Regions from separate parts of the Shinella sp. M27 genome, predicted to be linked through region 2. Evidence: predicted binding sites of a transcription regulator. Region 2 holds the regulator's gene; each other region holds the start of a gene.
What was found. Region 2 encodes LexA, which represses DNA repair genes until DNA is damaged. Its sites were predicted from a motif close to TGTTCNNNNTGTGTTCNG; they were not measured.
Positions count from the first base shown of each region.

Region 1 (4,148 bases), on a different contig from region 2:
CTTGCGGGCAGCGATCTCCATCGCAAAATCCGGCCCGTCGGGCAGCTCGAAAAGAAGGCGGGAATCGGAGAATGTGCTCTTGGCCATGCGGGGACCTTGCACATCCGTCCGATTCCCTGCAAGTCCTCCGACAGGGGCGGCGGTCGGAGGAACGCCCGGCGCGTCCAGGGGCTGACGCTGCCGGAAGTGGTTTTGCGACGCCCGCACCGGAATGGAGCGGACCCCGTAGATTCGTTCAAGTTCCGCCGCCCGCTACCGGCAGCGCCGTCACAACAGCAGAACTACCGCATGTGCGTGGAGGGCTTGCCTCCTGCCTTTCTCCCCGAGGGGGAGAAGGGAAAGGCGAGACCGTCGTCTCCCATGCGAAGCCGTGCTCACAGCAGCGATAGCTGCACGCCGCTGCCCGATGGCGGGATGAACTGGTCGCTGGCGAGGCTGCGCCGGGTGCGGGTCAGCCCCAGCCGCTTGGACGCCATTTCGAAGCGCCGGGCGATCTGCCAGGCATAGGGACCGGCGCCCTTCATGCGCTTGCCGAATTCGGCGTCGTAGTCCTTGCCGTCGCGCATCGAGCGCACCAGCGACATGACATGGCGGTAGCGGTCCGGGTAGTTGCGCAGCAGCCATTCGCGGAAGAGCGGGCTCACCTCCAGCGGCAGGCGCAACAGGACATAGCTTGCCTCCAGCGCCCCGGCCGCCTTGCCCGAATCGAGCACGCGCTCGACCTCATGGTCGTTGAGGCCCGGAATGATCGGCGCCATCATGACGGCGGTCGGGATACCGGCCTCCGAAAGCGCGCGGATCGCTTCCAGCCGGCGCGACGGGGTCGCGGCGCGCGGCTCCATGGTGCGGGCGAGCTTGCGGTCGAGCGTCGTGACGGACAGGCCGACCCAGGCAAGGCCGCGGGCGGCCATGCGCGAGAGAATGTCGATGTCGCGCATGACGAGCGCCGACTTGGTGACGATGGAGACCGGATGGTTCGCCTTGTCGAGCACTTCGAGGATCTGGCGCATGATCCGCCATTCCTTCTCGATCGGCTGGTAAGGGTCCGTATTGGTGCCGATGGCGATGACGCGCGGCTTGTAGCCGGGCTTGGAAAGCTCGCGCTCCAGAAGTTTCGGCGCATCAGGCTTGGCAAACAGCTTCGCCTCGAAGTCGAGACCGGCCGAAAGGCCCATGAAGGCATGCGTCGGCCGGGCGAAGCAATAGATGCAGCCATGCTCGCAGCCGCGATAGGGATTGATCGACCGGTCGAAGGGAATGTCGGGCGATTCGTTGCGGGTGATGATCGTGCGTGGCTTTTCCACCTGCACGTCCGTGCGGAAGGGCGGCAGGTCTTCCAGCGTCTGCCAGCCGTCGTCGAAGCCTTCCCGCGTCAGCGGTTCGAAGCGGCCGGTGAAATTCAGCCCGGCGCCGCGGCCGCGCCGGCGATCCCCGTCGATGCGCATGCCCGTTTCAGCCAGCAGTGCTTCGGCAACGTCTTTCGTGTGGCCGGGCGCAAGCGCGCCCTGCCTGAGGCTCACAAGATCGTTCATGGCTGTCTCCGGGGAGCTATGGGCTCCGGTTCAATGACTATATTCCTATCGCCGGAACGAGAACAATGCAAGAACAAAATTCCGTTTCGCCGCTAACCATCACCCGAAGTCGGCTTGGGCGAGCGATGGAAATCCATGCTGCAATGCGGTATTGAAGGGGATGCTGACGATCATCATGGAATGCCGGGACAACGAAGCGGAACTGGCGCAGACCCTTTCGGCGCTGGTGAGCGGCGCGGTCGAGGGCGTGGTGCGCGACGTGATCGTGCTCGACCAGGGCTCGCGCGACGGCTCCTCGAAAGTGGCGGACGCTGCCGGGTGCCGCTTCCTCACCGAGTGGGACATGAAGGATCTGGTGCGCTCGGCGCGCGGTGACTGGCTGCTCTTGCTGGAGCCCGGCGCGCGGCCGCTTTCGGGCTGGGTGGAGGCGGTGGTCGACCACGTGGCGATCAGCGGCAATCCGGCGCGCTTCCTGGGATCGCGCAATCACCGCCGGCCGTTCTTCCAGCGGCTTGGGCGCCGGATGGCGCCCTTGGAGCACGGCTATCTCGTCAGCAAGCGCCAGGCCTCTGCGGCGGCGCGCTCGGGCATGACGCTTGCGGATCTGGCAAAGGGTGCCGGTGTACGGACCCTCGTTGCCGAGATCGTGCCGGCCTGGGCGGTAAAGGCTCTTCGCGCCGGCATGACCCCCTAAAATATTGTCCTATTTAGAGCAGGAAGTCACCGACCACCAGGCTGCTGGCGCCGCGCACCTCGATCTGGAAATCGGCACGCCCGTCGCCATTGACGTCGCCGGAGACGATGCCGCCTGCGAAGCGCACTTCGCCGGCCGTGTTGGAGAAGGCGTGGCTGCCGACGAAGCTGAAGGCCTGGTTGCCGCCCGTGCCGGTGTTGGCGTCGATGTCGCGCAGGTCGATTCTGTCGCCTTGGCCATGGTTGAAGTCGAGGATGACGTCGCGGCGGGCGCCGACGACGGTTTCCGCAATGGCGTTGAAGTCGAAGCGATCCGCACCGGCATCGCCCTGCAGGAGGTCCATGCCGCGACCGCCGACGAGCACGTCATTGTTGCCGCGGCCGGCCAGCGCGTCGTCGCCATTGAGGCCTTTCAGCGTGTTGGCGGCACCCGAGCCGAAGATGGCGTCGCCGGCATTCGTGCCCTCGGCGTTTTCGATGCTGACGAGGGTTTCGAAGCGGTTGGCGCCGGTCTGTGCAAGGCCCTGCTGCAGGTCGATGCCGACGCCGGAGCCGCCCAGAATGTTGTCGTCGTCGCGGGGCAGGTAGCTGATCGAATCGACGCCCGCGCCGCCGTTGAAGGTGTTCTGCTGGCCGACCGAGAAGAACTTGTCGTTGCCGTTCTCGCCGAAATAGCTGCTCTTGAAGGTGCTGACGGCGATCGTGTCGTTGCCGTCGCCGGCCCGGACCGTGTCGCCAAGTTCATTGGAGAAGGAGCCGAAGCCCGTGCCGACATAGGTGTCGTTGCCCGCGCCGAGCAGGATGACGTTGCCGTCTTCCTTAACATTGACGACGCTGTCATTGCCGGCGCCGGCATCGACGAAGTTCCGGCCGCCGAAATCGTCGGAGCGATCGAGAATGATCGTGTCGTCGCCGCCTAGCGTGCGAAGGGTGACCTCGGTGTTGTTGATATTGCCGCCCTGGGTGAAGCGGTCTGCGCCGTTGGTGCCGGTGATCGTTGCCATGTCGCTCTCTCCTTTGCTCTCTGTGATGAGAACCTTAGGGGAGGGTGGAATGGCGCGCAGTGTCCTATGGAACAGGTCAGCCGGCCGAGCGCTTCAGGTGCTCATCGAGGCGCGGCATGATCTCCACGAAGTTGCAGGGCATGTGGCGGTAGTCGAGCTGCGCCTTCAGAATGCCGTCCCAGGCATCCTTGCAGGCGCCGGGCGAGCCGGGCAGCACAAAGATGAAGGTGGCGTTGAGCACACCGCCCGTCGCGCGCGACTGGATCGTCGAGGTGCCGATCTTGTCGTAGGAAATGCGGTGAAAGACCTCGGAAAAGCCGTCCATGCGCTTTTCGAAGATCGGCTCCAGCGCTTCCGGTGTCACGTCGCGGCCGGTAAAGCCCGTGCCGCCCGTGGTGATCACCACGTCGATGGTCTCGTCACGGGTCCAGGCCTCCACCTGCGCGCGGATGGCGGCCACGTCGTCCTTGACGATGGCGCGGGCGGCAAGGCGATGGCCGGCCTCTGCAATGCGGGCGACGAGCGTGTCGCCGGAGCGATCGTCTGCAAGGATGCGTGTGTCGGATACGGTCAGCACGGCAATGCCGACGGGAATGAAGGGCCGCGTCTCGTCAAGCTTCGCCATGGGGCGCTCCTATTCCAGCGTCATCGTGGCGGTGAAGAACCACTGCGGGTGTTTTTCCGAGAGCGCCGCCGCCGCCGCTTCCGCCGCCTTCATGGAATTGTATAGCGCGAAGCAGGTCGCGCCGGAACCGGACATGCGCACCACGCGTGCATCCGTCGCGGTTAGGTCGTCGGCGATCGTCGATATCTCGGGGCACAGCTGTCGGGCCGGGGGCTCGAGATCGTTGCGCAGCCGCGCGATGGCGGCGGGCCACTCCTGCGGCTGCGGCTCCAGGAGGAGCGGCGGATTGTGCCG
Region 1 covers NZ_JBLZPK010000027.1:100,210-104,357, reverse strand. The annotation lists gene ACOZK4_RS10320 (ribonuclease HII) at 1-87, opposite strand, end outside; gene ACOZK4_RS10315 (PA0069 family radical SAM protein) at 375-1,532, opposite strand; gene ACOZK4_RS10310 (glycosyl transferase) at 1,693-2,226, shown strand; gene ACOZK4_RS10305 (calcium-binding protein) at 2,240-3,229, opposite strand; gene moaB (molybdenum cofactor biosynthesis protein B) at 3,306-3,854, opposite strand; gene ACOZK4_RS10295 (4-(cytidine 5'-diphospho)-2-C-methyl-D-erythritol kinase) at 3,864-4,148, opposite strand, start outside.
Region 1: the regulator LexA is predicted to act here: its motif matches at 1,591-1,608, upstream of ACOZK4_RS10315 (PA0069 family radical SAM protein).

Region 2 (4,148 bases):
GGGCGAGGTGCAATACGCTATCGCATTGCCCTTACGGCGACACGCGATCCCACCTTGAAACGTGCGCCTGATGTGGTGACGGTTCTCGCCCGCAACAGGCACGAACCGATCGCGATCGGCGACGGCATTGCCGGCCGCGCGCGGCTCAATCCGCCCTCCGGTCCCGCATTGACCGGGCTCAACGATTTTGCCTTCGACGCCTATTTCGCCGGCACCGGGGCGGTCGGCTATTTCTACAAGGCGCCCGAACGGGTTGCAGCGGCGCCGGCCGGTCTGGAGGAGCGGATCCGGAAGGAAATCGCGACGTGGCGCAACAATCTGACCGAGCATATCCGTAGCCGGATCGATGGTGATGCCGGCGCGATCGCCGCCGCCTTGGTGACGGCCGAACAGCGTGCGATCAGCCCGGAAACGGTGGAGGCGTTGCGGCAGGCGGGGCTTGCCCATGTGCTGGCGATTTCCGGGCTGAACATGGTGCTTGCGGCCGGCACATTTCTTGTCGGCGCACGCATGCTGATGGCACTGATCCCCGGCTTTGCCGAGCGATATCCGGCAAAGAAAATCGCCGCCGTCGGGGCGCTCGTCATGGTGACGCTCTATATACTCGTGTCGGGTGGGGCACTTTCGGCGGTGCGTTCGTGGATCATGATCTGTGTCATGCTCGTCGCCGTGCTGTTCGGACGGTCGGCGATCAGCTTGCGCAACGTCGCCCTTTCGGCCATCCTCATCCTAGTGGTCACGCCCTCGGCCATCACCAATCCCGGTTTCCAGATGTCCTATGCCGCAACGCTGGGGCTGGTCGCCGGTTATGCGGCATGGCGCGAGCGACCGGTGAAACGGGAGGGCCGGGGCGGCGTGTTGCCGGCTGCCGGCGGTTTGACCGGCCGCTTCCTCGGCGGATTGGTGCTCTCCTCGCTGATCGGCGGTTTTTCGACGCTGATCTATTCGATCCACCACTTCAACCGGATTCCGGCCTACGGGTTGGCGGGCAACCTCCTCACCATGCCCGCCATCAGCGCCATCGTCATGCCCTTCGGCCTTGTCGCCGTGCTGCTGATGCCCTTCGGACTGGATGCCGTCCCTTTCGCCATCATGGGCAAGGGGATCGAGTGGATGATCACCCTGTCCAACTGGGTGGCCAGCTGGAAAGGCGAGATCGTCACCGGCCGCATTCCGCCTGCCGCCTTCCTGCTGATCGGCTTCGGCGGCGGGCTCGTCTGCATCCTGCGCACACACCTTCGCCATGCCGGTACATTGCTCGTGCTGATCGGCGTTGCCATCGCATTCTGGCCAGGTGATCCCGTAAGGCCCGAGGTCCTGATCTCGGAGGACGGTCGCCTCGTTGCTATCCTGCGCGACGATGGCGTTGCAACGAACCGTGCCCGTCCGCCGGATTTCGTCTACGCGCAATGGCGCCGGGCCTTGCGGCTGGGCGACGTCGTCAAGCCGACGATGAGAAAGTCCGCCGGTTTGACAGTTGAAGAGGAAGCTACCGCAGTCGAAACCGCGAAAAAGCGAAAATCGTCACGCCACCGGGTAAACCGCGAAAAGGCGAAAGCGGCCATGGCGTCTGCGTTCTACGCGGCAGCAAGCCAGGCGGGTTTCATCTGCGAGACGAAGGCTTTCTGCGTGGCTGTTTCATCAAACGAATGGCGCATCGTCACGCTTGACGACGTCGCATTTCTTGGCACGGCCTGCGACGCCGCAGACCTCGTCGTCACGCAGGCGCCGCTTCGGATCGCTGCGTGCCGCTCCGGCGCAAGGCTCATCACCGCTCGTCATCTACGGCGAACCGGCGCCCTGGAAATCATCCCCGGCGAAGAGGAAAATGCACCGTTGATACTGGAAGCCAGCATAATACCAGCTATCGAAACGCTGGATCGCCCGTGGTCGCGCCATCGGACTTATGATTGGCGAACCGGAACGTATACGAGTGGCAACGCAGAGGGAGAACGCCCTCAACGCGACACTCAAGGCGAAATCAATGAAACCGACGCAGCCATTTCGAGCGACTTCTGAATTGAGCAGCTGAGTTGGCCGGCAGCATAAACCATTTCCTGAACCAAAAGCTCCCGCACCTTCACCTCGAAGGCCGCACAGTCCATGAAAGCCAATGTCCTGGGGGCACGTACGAAGTCTCGAGTTTGGCCTGGTTAGTTGTAGCGCCGAATAAGGCCCACAAGCTTGCCCTGGATTTTGACGCGATCCGGACCGAAGATGCGGGTTTCATAAGCAGGGTTTGCGGCTTCCAGCGCAATCGACGCACCCTTGCGGCGGAAGCGCTTCAGCGTGGCTTCTTCATCGTCGACGAGGGCTACGATGATTTCGCCGGGATTGGCACTGCTGGTATCGCGAATGATGACCGTGTCGCCATCGAAGATGCCGGCTTCGATCATCGAATCGCCCTTTACCTCGAGCGCATAGTGCTCGCCGACGCCGATCATTTCGGCCGGGACAGTGATATCATGCGTGTTGTTCTGGATGGCGGAGATCGGCACGCCGGCGGCAATGCGGCCCATGACGGGTACGGAGACCGAGGAGGGCATGACATCCGACTGCGGTGTTGCGACACGCTGGGAGGGCGCCGGCGCCATCGGTTGTTTGCCGCGGCTGCCTTCGACGACGGTGGGTGAGAACCCACGGCGGGGCTGCTGGCTCGGCGAATAGGCCTCGGGAAGCTTGATGACTTCCAGTGCCCGCGCCCGGTTCGGCAGGCGGCGGATGAAGCCGCGCTCTTCAAGCGCCGTGATGAGGCGATGGATGCCGGATTTGGAGGCCAGATCCAGGGCATCCTTCATCTCGTCGAAAGACGGCGGAATACCGGATTCCTTCATACGCTCATGAATGAACAGGAGCAGTTCCTGTTGTTTGCGCGTCAGCATGGTCTCTCCACCGAGAATCGTGAAACAAATCCAGAACAGACACTATATGTTCCATATGTGTTCCGCAAGGGGCTGCTGAAACAATAATACAGTTCAGAGGGTTGGCTGGCGTACCAGAAGCACGTCGCAGGGCGAGCCGGCTTCGATGGCGGGCGCGTTCGGCGGGCGGATGAGCAGGCCTTCGGATTCGGCGAAGATCCGCATCATCGAGGAATCTTGTTTGTCGAAGGGTGTCACGCGAAGCTCTCCATCCGGACCGCGGGTAATACGCGCGCGAACATAGTCCTGCCGGTGGTCGTTTTCCTTGATCGGCACGGCGGTGACGGCCTTGTAAACGCGGTCATTCGCCGGCAGGCGGGCGAGGCGGCGCGTCAGCGGCTCCAGGAAAAGCAGCGCGCAGACGAGGCTGGAGACGGGATTGCCCGGCAGGCCGACGATCTGGATATCGCCAAGGCGGCCGACCATCAGCGGTTTTCCGGGACGCATGGCGATGCGCCAGAAATCGAGTTCCATGCCGGCTTCGCCGAGCACCGGCTGCACGAGATCGAAATCGCCGACCGAGGCGCCGCCGAGTGTGACGAGCACGTCGATATCCAAGGCAAGTGCCCTCTGCACGGCCTCGAGGATCGCCTTTTTGTCGTCGCCGACAATGCCGAGGTCGATGATCTCGGCACCGGAAGCGCGCGCGATGGCGGAGACGCCGTAGGTGTTGGAGGCGATGATCTGGCTGGCGCCGGGCGGCGTGCCGGGCGTGACGAGTTCGTCGCCGGTGGCGAGCACGGCGATGCGGGGGCGGGCGTAGACCGTGAGCTCGGCGTGGTTCATCGCGGCGGCGACGGTGAGGCGGCCGGAATCGAGCACGTCGCCGGCCTTGAGCAGGACGTCGCCTTCCGAAAAATCCTGGCCGCGCGGGCGGATATGGCGGCCCTTGGGCGTCATGAAGGTGGTGCGGACGCGGCCATCGTCCAGCTTTTCGGCGTCTTCCTGCAGCAATACCGTATCGGCGAAGGCAGGCAGCGGCGCGCCGGTGAAGATGCGCACGGCATCGCCGGGGCCGGCTGTTCCTTCGAAGGCGTGACCGGCCGCCGAGGTGCCGACGACCTTGAGGATCGATCCGAGCGCGGCGATATCGGCATGGCGAACGGCGTAGCCGTCCATGGCGGAATTGTCGAAGGGCGGCTGGGTGAGGCGGGCGGCGACGTCTTCTGCCAGCACGCGGCCTCCCGCGTCATGGAGCGAAACCGTTTCCGTCCGTTGCGTGGGCTT
Region 2 covers NZ_JBLZPK010000034.1:74,853-79,000, forward strand. The annotation lists gene ACOZK4_RS14340 (ComEC/Rec2 family competence protein) at 1-2,019, shown strand, start outside; gene lexA (transcriptional repressor LexA) at 2,154-2,882, opposite strand; gene glp (gephyrin-like molybdotransferase Glp) at 2,976-4,148, opposite strand, start outside.

Region 3 (4,148 bases), on a different contig from region 2:
TTGGTGAACATCAGCGTCGGGTCGTTGCGCGGCACGAGCGGACTGGAGGACACGACCTCGTGCTCGTTCTTGCGGAAATAGTCGAGGAAAGTCGACCGGATCTCATTCACGCCGCTCATATCGCGTCCTTCATCTTGCCACTGTCTGCGCCTCAAGCCGGGCGCAACATCCACCAAATTCAAGTTCAGCAGATGCGAAACCGCCCCGCCGGCCGGAGTGCCCGCCGGAGGCCTGACAAGGCCACCATCCGCCAATTCCGTCGAAACTGCACGCGCCTGCCGCCCATTCCGTCGAAAAGGCCGAAAACGCGGGCGCGCGCGAGAACTGAAGGCTTTTATCGCCCGCCTCATCCCCTGTCCAGACATCAAAAAACCGGCCTTTCGCGAAGAAGAGGCCGGTTTCCAAATTTTCATTCCGTCCATGCCGCATTCAAGAAACCGCGGCACGCATTTGCGACAGCCACATCAGCCGTCGCGGCACGATCAGGGCTCGCCGTCGCCGCCGTCGTTCGGGTCAGGTCCGCCATTTTCCAGGAAGCGGTCGGCGATCAGGCCGGCATTCTGGCGCAGCGTCGCTTCGATTTCGCGGGCGACATCCGGGTTGTCGCGCAGGAACGTCTTGGCGTTCTCGCGGCCCTGGCCGAGGCGCTGGCTGTTATAGGAGAACCAGGCGCCCGACTTCTCGACGATGCCGGCCTTGACGCCGAGATCGACGAGTTCGCCCGTCTTGGAGACGCCTTCGCCATACATGATGTCGAATTCGACCTGCTTGAAGGGCGGCGCCATCTTGTTCTTGACGACCTTGACGCGGGTCTGGTTGCCGATGACCTCATCGCGCTCCTTGACGGCGCCGATGCGGCGAATGTCGAGACGGACGGAAGCGTAAAACTTCAGCGCGTTACCGCCGGTCGTCACTTCCGGCGAACCATAGACGACACCGATCTTCATGCGGATCTGGTTGATGAAGATGACCATGGTGTTCGATTTGGAGATCGAGGCGGTCAGCTTGCGCAGCGCCTGGCTCATCAGGCGGGCCTGAAGACCCGGCAGGCTTTCGCCCATCTCGCCTTCGATTTCGGCGCGCGGCGTGAGTGCCGCGACGGAGTCGACGACCAGCACGTCGATGGCGCCGGAGCGCACCAGCGTGTCGGTGATTTCAAGCGCCTGCTCGCCGGTGTCGGGCTGCGAGATCAGCAGGTTTTGAAGGTCCACGCCGAGCTTGCGGGCATAGATCGGGTCGAGTGCGTGTTCGGCGTCGACGAAGGCGCAGATGCCGCCCTTCTTCTGGGCTTCCGCGATGGTCTGCAGGGCCAGCGTCGTCTTACCGGAGCTTTCCGGGCCATAGATTTCGACGATACGCCCCTTGGGCAGGCCGCCGATACCCAGCGCCACGTCGAGGCTGAGAGAGCCCGTCGAAACCGTCTCGACCTCGATGACGCTGTCCTTGCCACCGAGCTTCATGATGGAGCCCTTGCCGAACGAGCGCTCGATCTGAGAGAGAGCTGCTTCGAGTGCCTTGCTTTTGTCCACTGATTTTTCCTCTACGAGCCGCAAAGTGTTTTGTGCCATTTGGTCCACCTTTAGGTTATTGAAGCAAGACAGGCAACGAAGCCGTCGATGAACGGTATGTACACATTTTGTTCTCGTTTTGCAAGAAACATTCATCCATTTGAATATTTTTGTGAATCCGGGGCGTGTTCTATTTTCGTTTCAGGTGGATAGGGCCGACGTAGGAACAGGAACAAACCGGTACCCGATGAAGCGCGACCCGCGCGAATCGGCCTGCCGGATGTGAAGGACGACGATGACGGAGAAAACGATTCTGGTGATGGGCGGCGCCCATGTGGACAGGCGCGGACGCATTGCCGGCGAGACGGCGCCGGGGGCGAGCAACCCCGGCAGCTGGTTCGTGGAAGCGGGCGGCGGCGCGTTCAACGCGGCGCGCAATCTCGCCCGGCTCGGCCACGCCGTGCGGCTGGTCTCGCCGCGCGGCGGCGATGCCGACGGCGATATCGTGGCGGCGGCAGCGCAGGCCGCCGGCGTCGAGGACACGCCCTTCGTCTTCCTCGACCGGGCGACGCCGAGCTATACGGCAATCATCGAGCGGGACGGCAACCTCGTCATCGCACTGGCCGATATGGAGCTCTACCGGCTGTTTTCGTCACGCCGATTGCAGCAGCGGGCCATGCGCGAGGCGATGGCTGTGGCGGAAGTCGTCCTGACGGACGCCAATCTGCCGGCCGAAACGCTCGCGGCCATGGCAAAGGCTGCAAGGACGGCAGGCGTACCGATCGCCGGCATCACCATTTCGCCGGCGAAGGTCGTTCGGTTCCGGGAAAGCCTGTCCGCCCTCGCCTTCCTCTTCATGAACGAGGCGGAAGCGCGTGCATTGACGGGTGAAGCACCGGAAAACCCTGCCGACTGGCCGAAGGTGCTGCACGCCGCCGGCCTTTCCGCCGGCGTGGTGACGCGGGGCGGCCACGGGGTTATCGCCTTCGACGAAACACGGGCGGTCATCGTGATACCGCCTGCCATACCGGCGCTTGGCGATGTCACGGGTGCAGGCGATTCGCTGGCCTCTGGTTTCCTCAGCGCGGTTCTTGGCGGTGCAGACATCGCGGCGGCGCTCCGCCACGGCGTCGCAGCAGCGGCCATCACCGTGCGCTCGCCGCTCGCCGTCGCTGAAGAAATGTCGCAGGCTGCCCTTGCCGCCGCACTTTCGCTTGTACCGCAGGCGGAAATCCTGTCATGAGACTTTTTTGCCCGGATTTCCTCCCAGGATTTTGTAAGGACATCGCATGACCCGACCCGTTTCCCCCCTTCTGCCGATGCACTATTCGGACGAAGTCGCCGCCGCCAAGGCGCGCGGCGCCCCGATCGTCGCGCTCGAATCGACCATCATCACCCACGGCATGCCCTATCCGGGCAATCTCGACATGGCGCGCAGCGTGGAGCGCATCATCCGTGAACAGGGCGCCGTGCCGGCCACCATCGCGGTCATCGACGGCGTGCTGCATATCGGCCTCGATGAGGCGCGGCTGGAAGTGCTGGCCCAGACGCAGGGCGCCATGAAGCTGTCGCGCGCCGACCTCGCCTTCGCGATCGCAGAGCGCCGCACCGGCGCCACCACCGTCGCGGCCACGATGATCGGCGCGGCCCGCGCCGGCATCAGGGTCTTTGCGACCGGCGGCATCGGCGGCGTGCACCGCAAGGCCGAGGAGACCTTCGACATCTCCGCCGACCTCGACGAACTCTCGCGCACCGGCGTCATCGTCGTCTGCGCCGGCGCCAAGGCGATCCTCGATATCCCGAAGACGCTGGAAGTGCTGGAAACCCGCGGTGTGCCGGTCGTGACCTATGACAGCCCCGTCTTCCCGGCCTTCTGGTCGCGCGATTCGGGCCTGAAGAGCCCGCTGACGCTGAACAGCCCGGCGGCGATCGCCAACTTCCAGACGGTGCGCGACCAGCTCGGCGTCGATGGCGGCATGCTGATCGCCAATCCCGTGCCGGAAGCCGACGAGATTCCGCGCGAGGAAATGGAAATCTACATTGCTCGTGCCCTCGACAATGCCGAGCGCGACGAAGTCGCCGGCAAGTCGGTGACACCCTACCTGCTCGACAATCTCTTCCACCTGACCGATGGCCGGAGCCTGAAGACGAACATCGCGCTCGTCGAAAACAACGCGCGGCTGGCGGCGGAAATCGCCGTGGCGCTGGTGGATTGAAAGGCGAATGGCCGGCTTTAAGCCGGCCATTTTTTTGGATGCACGCCTTACGCGTCCAGCATTTCCCGTACCGCTTCGGCCAGCTGCTTCAGCGAGAACGGCTTCGGCAGGAAGCCGAATTTGGCGTCGGCCGGCAGGTTGCGAGCGAAGGCGTCTTCGGCGTAGCCGGAGACGAAGATGAATTTCATGTCGGGATAGGTCTTGCGCAGCTCGCGCAGTAGTGACGGGCCGTCCATTTCGGGCATGACGACGTCGGAGACGACGATGTCGACGGCGCCGTTCAGCTCTTCCATGATATCCAGCGCCTCGACGCCCGAGCCGGCCTCGTGCACCGTGTAGCCGCGGGTTTCCAGCATGCGCTTGCCGCCGCGGCGCACCGCCTCCTCGTCCTCGACCAAAAGCACGACTGCCGAGCCGCCGGTGA
Region 3 covers NZ_JBLZPK010000059.1:89,962-94,109, reverse strand. The annotation lists gene alaS (alanine--tRNA ligase) at 1-119, opposite strand, end outside; gene recA (recombinase RecA) at 483-1,568, opposite strand; gene ACOZK4_RS21340 (carbohydrate kinase family protein) at 1,804-2,751, shown strand; gene ACOZK4_RS21335 (pseudouridine-5'-phosphate glycosidase) at 2,798-3,724, shown strand; gene cckA (cell cycle histidine kinase CckA) at 3,772-4,148, opposite strand, start outside.
Region 3: the regulator LexA is predicted to act here: its motif matches at 1,695-1,712, upstream of recA (recombinase RecA).